DNA from 2 places in the Sporosarcina sp. P25 genome. Region 2 is predicted to be linked to the other one. Evidence: riboswitches for the same ligand, from Rfam matches in the RefSeq annotation. Region 2 holds a riboswitch; the other holds the start of a gene.
The links. Region 2 has a riboswitch for cobalamin ahead of CSV70_RS00235 (ABC transporter substrate-binding protein). Riboswitches for the same ligand answer to the same signal wherever they lie in the genome.
Positions count from the first base shown of each region.

Region 1: it holds a riboswitch for cobalamin, as region 2 does, so the genes downstream of both, CSV70_RS02540 (ribonucleotide reductase N-terminal alpha domain-containing protein) here and CSV70_RS00235 (ABC transporter substrate-binding protein) in region 2, are expected to answer to the same signal.

Region 1 is NZ_PDYV01000002.1:155,475-160,494, forward strand. It holds gene CSV70_RS02525 (EutN/CcmL family microcompartment protein) at 1-225, shown strand, start outside; gene CSV70_RS02530 (BMC domain-containing protein) at 200-541, shown strand; gene mdh (malate dehydrogenase) at 602-1,555, shown strand; gene CSV70_RS16415 (hypothetical protein) at 1,928-2,098, shown strand; cobalamin riboswitch at 2,265-2,441, shown strand; gene CSV70_RS02540 (ribonucleotide reductase N-terminal alpha domain-containing protein) at 2,615-3,889, shown strand; gene CSV70_RS02545 (CdaR family transcriptional regulator) at 3,965-5,020, shown strand, end outside.
Region 2 is NZ_PDYV01000001.1:41,338-46,357, reverse strand. It holds gene CSV70_RS00245 (adenosylcobinamide amidohydrolase) at 1-476, opposite strand, end outside; gene CSV70_RS00240 (FecCD family ABC transporter permease) at 479-1,471, opposite strand; gene CSV70_RS00235 (ABC transporter substrate-binding protein) at 1,464-2,450, opposite strand; cobalamin riboswitch at 2,592-2,718, opposite strand; gene argS (arginine--tRNA ligase) at 3,368-5,020, opposite strand, start outside.

The sequences.
Region 1 (5,020 bases), on a different contig from region 2:
CAGCCGATTGATGCACACGGCAATAGTATACAGTCGCATATGGTCGCGGCAGATCGGATTGGAGCAGGGGTTGGTGATGAAGTACTCATTACGAGTGGCGGTTCTTCACGCTTTATTTTACCGAAAGAAAACCCGATCCCAATCGACGCGGTCATTATTGGTATTATCGATTCAACAGAAGTGAAAAGAGGTGATATACATGAGTCAAGCGATCGGAATGATTGAGACAAAAGGATTGATTGGATCGATTGAAGCGGCGGACGCCATGGTGAAAGCATCCAACGTAGAGTTAGTATCACAGGAGATGGTGGATGGCGGAATCGTTACGGTCATCGTTCAAGGTGACGTTGGAGCAGTTCAGGCAGCTGTTGATGCAGGTCGCGACGCAGCAGCGCGTGTAGGTGAATTACTAGGCGCGCATGTAATACCGCGTCCCGATGATTCAGTATATGGCATGGTGAAACCCCTAGTGTCGACTACTTCAGAAATTCCACAAGTAAAGAAACTGGCAGAAGTGAAGAAGGCACCGAAGAAAGACTGAGGTATACATGTGCTATAAGCGTATTACTCATAGTGAAATCTATAGAAAGGAGTGGTTTCCATGGCTTTCAAACGACATAAAATTGCAGTCATTGGAGCTGGTCATACCGGTTCAACCGTAGCATTGATGGCAGCGCAGAGAGAACTAGGTGACATCGTATTAGTCGATATACCGGATCTCTCTAATCCAACCAAAGGTAAAGCACTAGATCTTCTTCAAACGAGTCCTGTACAACAATTTAATTCTCGCATTACAGGTACATCTAATTACGAGGATATTGAAGGTGCAGCAATGGTTATCATTACTGCGGGTGTTGCACGTAAACCAGGTATGAGTCGCGATGATTTAGTTGCAACCAATGCGAAGATTATGCGTTCCGTTTCCGAGCAAGTAAAGCGTCATGCCCCAGACAGCACCGTGCTGATTTTAAGTAATCCGGTAGATGCAATGACATATGTATGTTATAAAACAACTGGATTTCCTAAAAATCGTGTAATTGGACAATCAGGTGTGCTTGATACTGCACGTTTCAATACGTTCATTTCCGAAGAATTGAATATTTCTGTAGAGGATATTTCGGGTTTTGTACTTGGCGGACACGGAGATGATATGGTGCCACTTGTGCGTTACTCTTACGCCGGCGGCATTCCGTTGGATAAAATCATATCGAATGAACGGCTAGAAGCCATTGTGGAGCGTACTCGAAAAGGCGGCGGTGAAATTGTCTCACTACTAGGTAATGGTAGCGCTTATTACGCACCCGCTGCGGCTTTAGTAGAGATGGCTGAGGCAATTATTAAAGATAAGAAACGAATTTTGCCGTCCATCGCTTATTTAGAGGGTGAATATGGATATCAAAATATTTACTTAGGCGTACCCACTGTTCTCGGGGGCAATGGTATCGAAAGTGTGATTGAACTTCCGTTAACAAAGGAAGAACAAACAGCACTTGATCAGTCAGCTGACTCTGTCAGAGCAGTCATCGACATTTGCGAAAAGCAAATGTCCTTATAACTACTGATCTCTCTAAGTCGTAAAGAGGACTTAGGGAGATTTTTTTGTATGGAAAGAATTTTACAGACCGTGTTTTATAATGGAATGATACAGAAGTCATAGGTTCTCTTCAAAAAAACGTAAAAGTTCATTCGGAATGATAACTTTTATATTTACTTTTGTTTATTTGAATGATACAATAAACAGAATTCACTGAATTATAAAACATGCCTTTAGTAAACTTACTCGGAAATATATAAAGAACTTATTTCCTTCGTTTCTAAAATGTAAGCGCTATCAAATAGCCTTTTATCAATAAGAGCGAAAAAATGTTCTTTTATTCCCCGATAAGGCATATACTATGAAAAATATAAAATCCAGGAGGTAATTCTTATGAAGAACAACGACTATCAGAACAATTCATCACTACCAGAGCAGAACGAAACATTCTATTTGATCACAGGTTACTCGGAGAATGGTTTCATCCATGGGATCACATGGCAAGAGGCATATGTTCAAGGATTGGCGGATTGCGGCTGTCTATGCGAACAACAACTCATGTAAGTAATGAAGAAAACTCGATACAGGGTGCCTAGCAAAAAACGATTGTGGATGTTTTCACAGTAGTTTAGTGCATAGGCACCCTATTTGTTTATGTGGACTTCCTTAATAAAAACAAACGCTACCACCCTCTATGTTATCCATGATAAAATGAAATCAATCAAATATATGAGTTTGCACGATACGCTGGTACCTATCAAGGTGTAAAAGGGAATCCGTAAACCGGAGCTGTCCCCGCAACTGTACACACGGACGACCGCTAAAATTAGCCACTATGGAGACATGGGAAGGCATTAGCGGAAGGATGAAGTGAAGCCAGGAGACCTGCCACGTATCGTCAAAGCGACACTTTCTTCGGGGGTTGAGGAGTGGAAGCAAAAAAGGTATCTGCATCTATGCATTTTTGTATGGAGTATTTTAAAGATGCCTGAATTTGTTTCCTCATTCACAACTATTGCAATCATCTTGCCGAAGAGGCGGAATGATTGTTTTTTGTTGTTTACGAAAGGAGACCGTGACATGAGAGTATTTGAACAGAAGAAGGAATGTATACATGAACGTGAACTGTTGCAGTTATTGTATAAACAAGTAGAACAACAGCGTGGAAGACCTGTGTATTCAGGATTTCATCAAGTAGTCAGGAAACTGTTACAGGATGGATTATACGGTCAATGGATCTATGACTTTTCAGCAAGCGAAATCAAATGGCTTGGCTTACAGATTGTAGCTGAACGCGATCGATTGATACCTCCTGCACTGTTGCAACAATATATGAATGAATTTGTAACATCGGATTATTATGACAAACCGATAGGACTGCCTCAAGAGAGGATTATGCTCATAGCAATGGCCGCCATGCAGCATGAAACTATCCAGCGCCTACAAAAAGTACAGGAAGCATATTGGCTACTGAGTCATGGCTATGTGACTTTACCAGCTGAAGTGATGTCGTTCTTCGGTAAGACATTCTATCGGCGAAAGACGAGAGTAGAGCAATATACCATGGATATTGCTGACAGTAGAATCGCATCATTTTTATCGAGCAAAGTAAAAGAAAAGCATATACGTATACCCGATTATTTTATGGAACAAGTAAAAGCGTGCGGCTCTTGGAGTTTATTTGAAGCTGAACAAACAGAGCGCGCTTTGAGTTGTTCGCATGGCAACTCCAACAGTGAATGGTTTCCTGATGCCGCTGACGGCTCCTCTATTGCTTATAAAAAAGTTTCTGCCATTGGTTTAATGAAACAGCTGCTTGGAAGTGAAGGAATTGTTGTACATTTTCACAATGAAAAAAGACAGGAAAAAGCTGCATTGTCCTCATATATTCAATTGCCGAACGTAATGCAGGAAACGGAGTTGGCCCGTACTTGTACCATACTTGTGCGTTTACTAAACGGCATTGAGAGCATATGGGGACATACTTTACGAGTTGAAGTGGCAGGTTGGGAAACCGCTATAGCTGACCAGAAAATTGGTTTGCATTCAGAGAAGGCCCTCCTATTTATTGAAGAAGTAGCGGAAGAAATAAACCGCTACTTGGAGGTGGCATCGTATCAAAGCGGAATGCAAATCCCTTTGCGCAAAGCAGCCGCAGTCACGCATCAGTCGATAAACCAAGCGACGAGTCAACAGCAAACCGCGATGATCGACCGAGTCACTGCAGAACAGCGCCATACCGATCAAGGCGGATCTATCATGTTAGAGAAATCTCCAACCATTGAAACTGCAGAACTGTTACAGCTGCTCATAAAGGCATGGGGCGGTGGAGTACCGGAAGTCCGACTTATCTGAATCTCCTCTATTGTAGTGGAATCTAAAGTGACGTAAACTAAGTATTACAAACGGTTTCCATTTGAGGTGAGACAGGTGTTTCAATTTGATACATTAGGACATGAAATGGTAACGGAATTATCGAATCTGATTAAGCAGCAAGTCATTTTAACGGATCGAAGAGGCTTCATTCAATCGAGTACAGAACCCGATCGAATCAACCAGTTCCATGAAGGAGCACTGTTGAGTATGCGTCAGAAAACGATGCTCCGTATGGGGGATGAGGAAGCGCAGCATCTGCAGGGGGTTCGTAGGGGTATCGTCTTGCCAATCATCATTGGAGGCGAACCGATCGCTGTACTTGGTGTGACGGGTGATCCAGACGAGATTCATCCGCAGGCTCAGCTGATCTTACGCGTAGCGGAACTGTTCATCCAGGACTCCCTGAAAAGAAAGCAGAAGGATGAAAAAGTACGTGATGTGGAGTTCTTCGTCTTTGACTGGCTGACAGGATCAAAGAAAGATGAACGATTTATGGAACGGGGGACACTGCTCGGAATCGACGTCACTCTTTACCGTCAAGTGGTGGTATTGGAAGTGCTGGATTTACTGGAACAGTTCACGATCGAGGAAATGGAGACATTCGCGTCGATTCAAAATATCCACCCTTCTATGAAGATGATTCGCTGGGCGCAAAATAAAATCTTACTATTATTACCTGAAATGAATCAACAAACAGTAAAAAATGAATTAGAATTCCTGTTGCTTCATATAAAACGGCGCAAGAAAGTACAAGTCGTCGCAGGTATAGGTGCATCCACACGGTATTTCGAATTAGCTAAATCATTCGCGCAGGCAGAACGTGCTGTCAATGCTGCAAAGGGATCCGGCGATATTGTCTTTGAGCATGAACTGCGGCTTGAAATTATTTTGCAGAGCGTTCCAGATATGGTGAAGCAAGAATTCCTTAAGCGTACAGTTGCGACGCTGGAAGATCATAAAGACCTGCTAAATAATTTGACCGTATGGTTCGAAGAGAATCAATCGATGCAAAATACTGCACAGCGTCTGCATATCCATAAAAACACATGGTCTTACCGGCTGCAAAAGATCGAGCAATTAACGGGATTATCTGTTTCTAGTACACATGAT
Region 2 (5,020 bases):
ATAGGAGCTTGCTGGGCGAGCGCTTGCGCAACAAATACGCGTTGTTGCTCGCCGCCAGATAATAATTCAATGGCGGTATTTTCATATCGCGTGACACCTGTATAGTTCATCGCTTCCTGCACTGCTCGCTCATCCAACTCCGACCAGCTCGAGAAAATCCCCGATTGATACGGATAACGACCGAGAGCAACAGTGTCTTTCACGCTATGAGAAAAGGCATGGGCATGGAGCTGCGGCAAGACGGCTACTTGCTGCGCGAATTGCTTTTGGGTATAGGCGCCAGAAGGTTTTCCTGCAATCATGACCTTCCCGCTTTGTTTCGGCAAAATTCCCGATATAATTTTCAATAACGTGGATTTCCCGCTACCATTCGGCCCTAAAATTCCGAGAACTTCTCCTTTTTCCACGTGGAACGACACATTTCGCACAATCGGTTCCTTGCCGTAGCCTCCCGATACGTTTTCCACTTGCAACATCTTCACATCGCTCCTTTTCTACGTTGTTTGTAAAAGATATAGGCAAACACCGGAGCGCCAATGAATGCTGTAATGACACCGACCGGTAATTCAGCCGGTGAAATAATCGTTCGTGCTACGAGATCGCAAATGATCAATAATGATGCACCGTTACATAATGATAACGGCAGTACATGACGGTGATCGGAGCCCCATAACATACGTGTCATATGGGGGACAACTAGGCCAACGAAGCCGATTGTTCCGGACACCGCAACAGCCGAGCCAGTTAATACCGATCCGCCTAGCAAAATCATCAATTTACGCTGTTTGACATTGACTCCAAGATGATGCGCACGTTCTTCACCGAATAATAAAGCGTTCAATTCGCGGCGATTAAGCCACAGCATGAATGAGCCGATGATGAAAAACGGCAAGACCATTACAATGTAATTCCAGCCACGCATCGATACGCTACCAAGAAGCCAACCAACAATCTGACGGAGTTCTTCTTGCGTCAACGCGATCATCAGCGACAACACAGAGCCGAGAAATGAACCGAAAATAATTCCTGTTAAAATAATAGTTTCCATTTTCATTGACCGGTCGACCATTCGAGCAAAACCGATCACTAAAAACATCGTCACTGCAGCACCGATCATACTAAATACAGGTAAGGTGAAAGCGCCAAGGACCGGCAGCGATATACCAAAAAAGAGTGTGATCACGGCGCCGACAGAGGCACCGGATGACACTCCGAGGGTGTAAGGATCAGCTAATGGGTTTTTCAGTAGCCCTTGAAAAGCAGCCCCTGAAATAGCCAATGAGGCACCGACGATTCCAGCCAGCAACACACGCGGCATACGAATCTTCCACAAAATATTACTTGCGGTCGTGTCCGATTGATCCCATAGCGTCTCTATTGGTATTTTCACTGTACCGATCGATACACCGAGCCAGATCGCCACAAGCAATGTGGCGATCGACACGACGTAGGCGAGAACGGTTTTATTCACCGAATACCTCAGGATAGATTGCTTTCGCAAACAATTCTAATCCGTCAGCTAAACGTGGACCTGTACGGCTTGTAATATCTTCATCCAGTTGAATGACTTGATCTTCTTTGATCGCAGTCACCGCATCAAAGCCGTCACGCGTTTTAATATTTTCTACGACATTTGGAACATAGCTATAGATCGCCAAAATCACATCCGGATTTTCATCTACAATCGTTTCAGGACTGATCATAATCCAGCCTTCTTCCGTCACAATGTTCTCAGCGTTAATGATATCCAAAAACTGCTGTGGGAATGTGCCTTTTCCTGCCGTATAGATTTCAGGTGCATCGGAGTTTTCAACGAACACGCGCTTCTTATCCGTGATATCTGCTGCTTTCTTTTCGATATCAGCAATTTTCGTTTTCATATCTTCGACGATTTGATTGGCTTCCGCATTTTTGTCCATGACTTCACCAATCATTTCAATCGTTTCATATGTCTCTTCAAATGTTCCTGCATTCTGTACGACGATCACAGGGATGCCTGCGTCACGAATTTGGTTCAATCCTTCTTCATTCGAGCCCATCATCATTTCATGTGCGAATACCGCTTCCGGTTGCAATGAAATCACTTTTTCTATGTTGACCGTAAAGTCCCCTACGGTATCAAGCTCCGTTACTTCTTTAGGATAATCATCGTTTTCTGTTACAGCGATGACTTGATCGCCAGCATCAATACCGAATAAAATTTCCGTGTTACTTGGAATTAATGAAATGACAGTTTCCGGCGCTTGTTCAAATGTAATTTCTTCGCCAATTGCATCTGTCAGGGTGTATGGGTAACTCGTTGTATCCGTTGACTCTTGTTCTGTTTTCGCTTCTTCACCCGCTTGGTTTTTATCTGCCGGTGTTTCTTCTTTTGTACTGTCGCTTCCGCATGCTGCAAGTAGTAGTACCGCAAGCATAGCCGTCAGCAGTAGTTGCCAAAACTTCTTCATGTGTGTTCCTCCTTCAATATGTGTGTTGCATTACGCAAGCCGCAGACATGAAAAAAACCCTCCGATAGTTCGAAGGATTAGGTGGGATGAAATCAATGCGTGATCTCTTCCATCACACCTATCCTCGTAGGTTGCTGCGGAACTTCATTTTCCAAAAAGGCAGGTGACCTGGCTTGTGCATCGCACGTACAGTGGCGGGACCGCATCGGATTTGAACCGATTTCGCTTTTCATCTCAATTTTCGAGAACCTTTTTAGAAGATATGTAATTATGATTTATTATAGCGATAATAGTGTTGGTTGTACAGGGGATAGGAGGAGTTTGGGTATGACATAGGGAGTGAGGCTCCAGCAGGGGGACGCTTTGCTGAGAGGCCTCGCGATGAGACCTCCCGAACGCGTCCGCCTGGAACGCTGCGAAACGTTGCCTTCCCCTTTCCCACCTCAAAATTTAATCACCCGTAAGCCCTTGAACCTCGCTCTCCATCACAGGATAGAAACACCAGTGAAGCGAAGTGCAAGGCGGCGACTCGGGGAGGATTAGCCCGATCAGGTGAGACCACTAAAGGAGCGTAGCGACTAGGGGGCTCACCGCGGGCCCTCCCAAACGCGTCCGCCTGGAACGTAGCGAAACGTTGCCTTACCTTTTCCAACCTCAAAATTTAATCACCCGTAAGCCCTTGAACTTCACTCTCTATCTCAAGAAAGAAACACCAGTGAAGCGAAGTGCAAGGCGGCGACTCGGGGAGGATTAGCCCGATCAGGTGAGACAACCAAAAGGAAGCGAAGCGACCTGGTTGGCTTACCGCGGGCCCTCCCGAAACGCGTCCGCCTGGAACATAGCGAAACGTTGCCTTCCCCTTTACCATTCATAAAGAAAAAGCCAAGCAGTAAACCCGCTTGGCCATTTTCGATATATTACATTCTTTCAGGTGCTTCAACGCCTACAAGTTTCAACGCGTTGGCAATCGTTGTTTTAGTAGCTGTAATCAATGCCAAACGTGCTTCGGAAAGGTCTTTGTTTTCCGGATCTAGCACCTTGTTCGCATTGTAGAAACTATGGAATGTAGCTGCTAGTTCCTGAATGTAAGTTGTCACGCGGTGCGGTGCGCGCATACGAGCCGAGTCGCTGATTAGTTTCGGGAAGTCACCGAGTTTCTTCAGTAGCTCTAACTCTTTTTCGTCTTGCAATAGCGTGACGTTTTCTGTTGACGCTTCTACATTCTGTTCTTTTGCCTGACGCAAGATCGAACAAATACGTGCGTGTGCGTATTGTGCGTAGTAGACAGGGTTTTCATTGGATTTGGATACGGCCAAATCTAAATCGAAGTCCATTTGTGCATCGCCTGAGCGCATCGCGAAGAAATAACGTACAGCGTCTAGTCCTACTTCTTCTACGAGTTCACGCAATGTGACGGCTTTTCCTGTGCGTTTGCTCATTTTGAATTTTTCTCCGTCTTTGTAAAGCTGAACCATTTGCGCCACTTCTACTTCAAGCGTGTCGCGGTCATAGCCAAGCGCCTGGATAGCTGCTTTCATACGTGGAATATATCCGTGGTGGTCTGCTCCCCAAATATTGATAAGTTTATCAAATCCACGACTCAGCTTGTCTTGGTGATAAGCAATGTCTGGCGTTAAGTATGTGAATGAACCGTCTTGTTTGATCAATACACGGTCTTTATCGTCGCCAAATGTAGTGGAACGGAACCAAGTAGCACCGTCTTCTTCAAAGACATGGCCATTTTCACGTAATTTATTGAGCGCAACATCGATTTTACCGTTGTTATATAGAGACGTTTCCGAGAACCAGTTGTCGAAATGAACGCGGAAGTCCGTCAAGTCTTTCTTTAGTTTATCCAGTTCGATATTCAAGCCGTGTTCACGGAAAAATGCAAGTCGCTCTTGTTCTGGAACATGGACATACTTGTCGCCGTATTGTTCGACGAGGCCTTTTGCGATCGTAATAATATCTGCGCCGCGATAGCCATCTTCTGGCATTTCTTTTTCCAATCCAAGTGCTTCGAAATAACGAACGTCGATCGATAACGCTAAATTATTTATTTGATTACCTGCATCATTGATATAGTATTCACGCGCTACGTCATAGCCTGCTTTGTCGAGAATATTACATAATGAATCTCCAAGGGATGCCCCACGTGCGTGTCCTAAGTGCAAATCGCCTGTTGGGTTCGCTGATACGAATTCAACTTGGATCTTCTGTTGCTGTCCGCTATCGGAACGTCCGTAGTCTGCTCCTTGATCCAGGACAGATTTCACGATATCCCCGAGGCTGTCTGTTTTCAAGCGGATATTGAGGAAGCCAGGTCCAGCGATTTCAATGGAGTCGATTGCGGTGTTCTTCGTATCGAGGTGCTCTAAAATACTTTCCGCAATTGCACGTGGCGGCTTTTTCGCTAGTTTTGTCAACTGCATAGCGATATTCGCTGCATAATCTCCGTTCTCTTTACTTCTTGGTGATTCCAATTTAATGTCGGGAATATCTGCACTTTCGACTAGTTGCGCTTTCTCAATGGCTTGGTGCAATGCTTCTTTAATTTCATGTTGAATCTG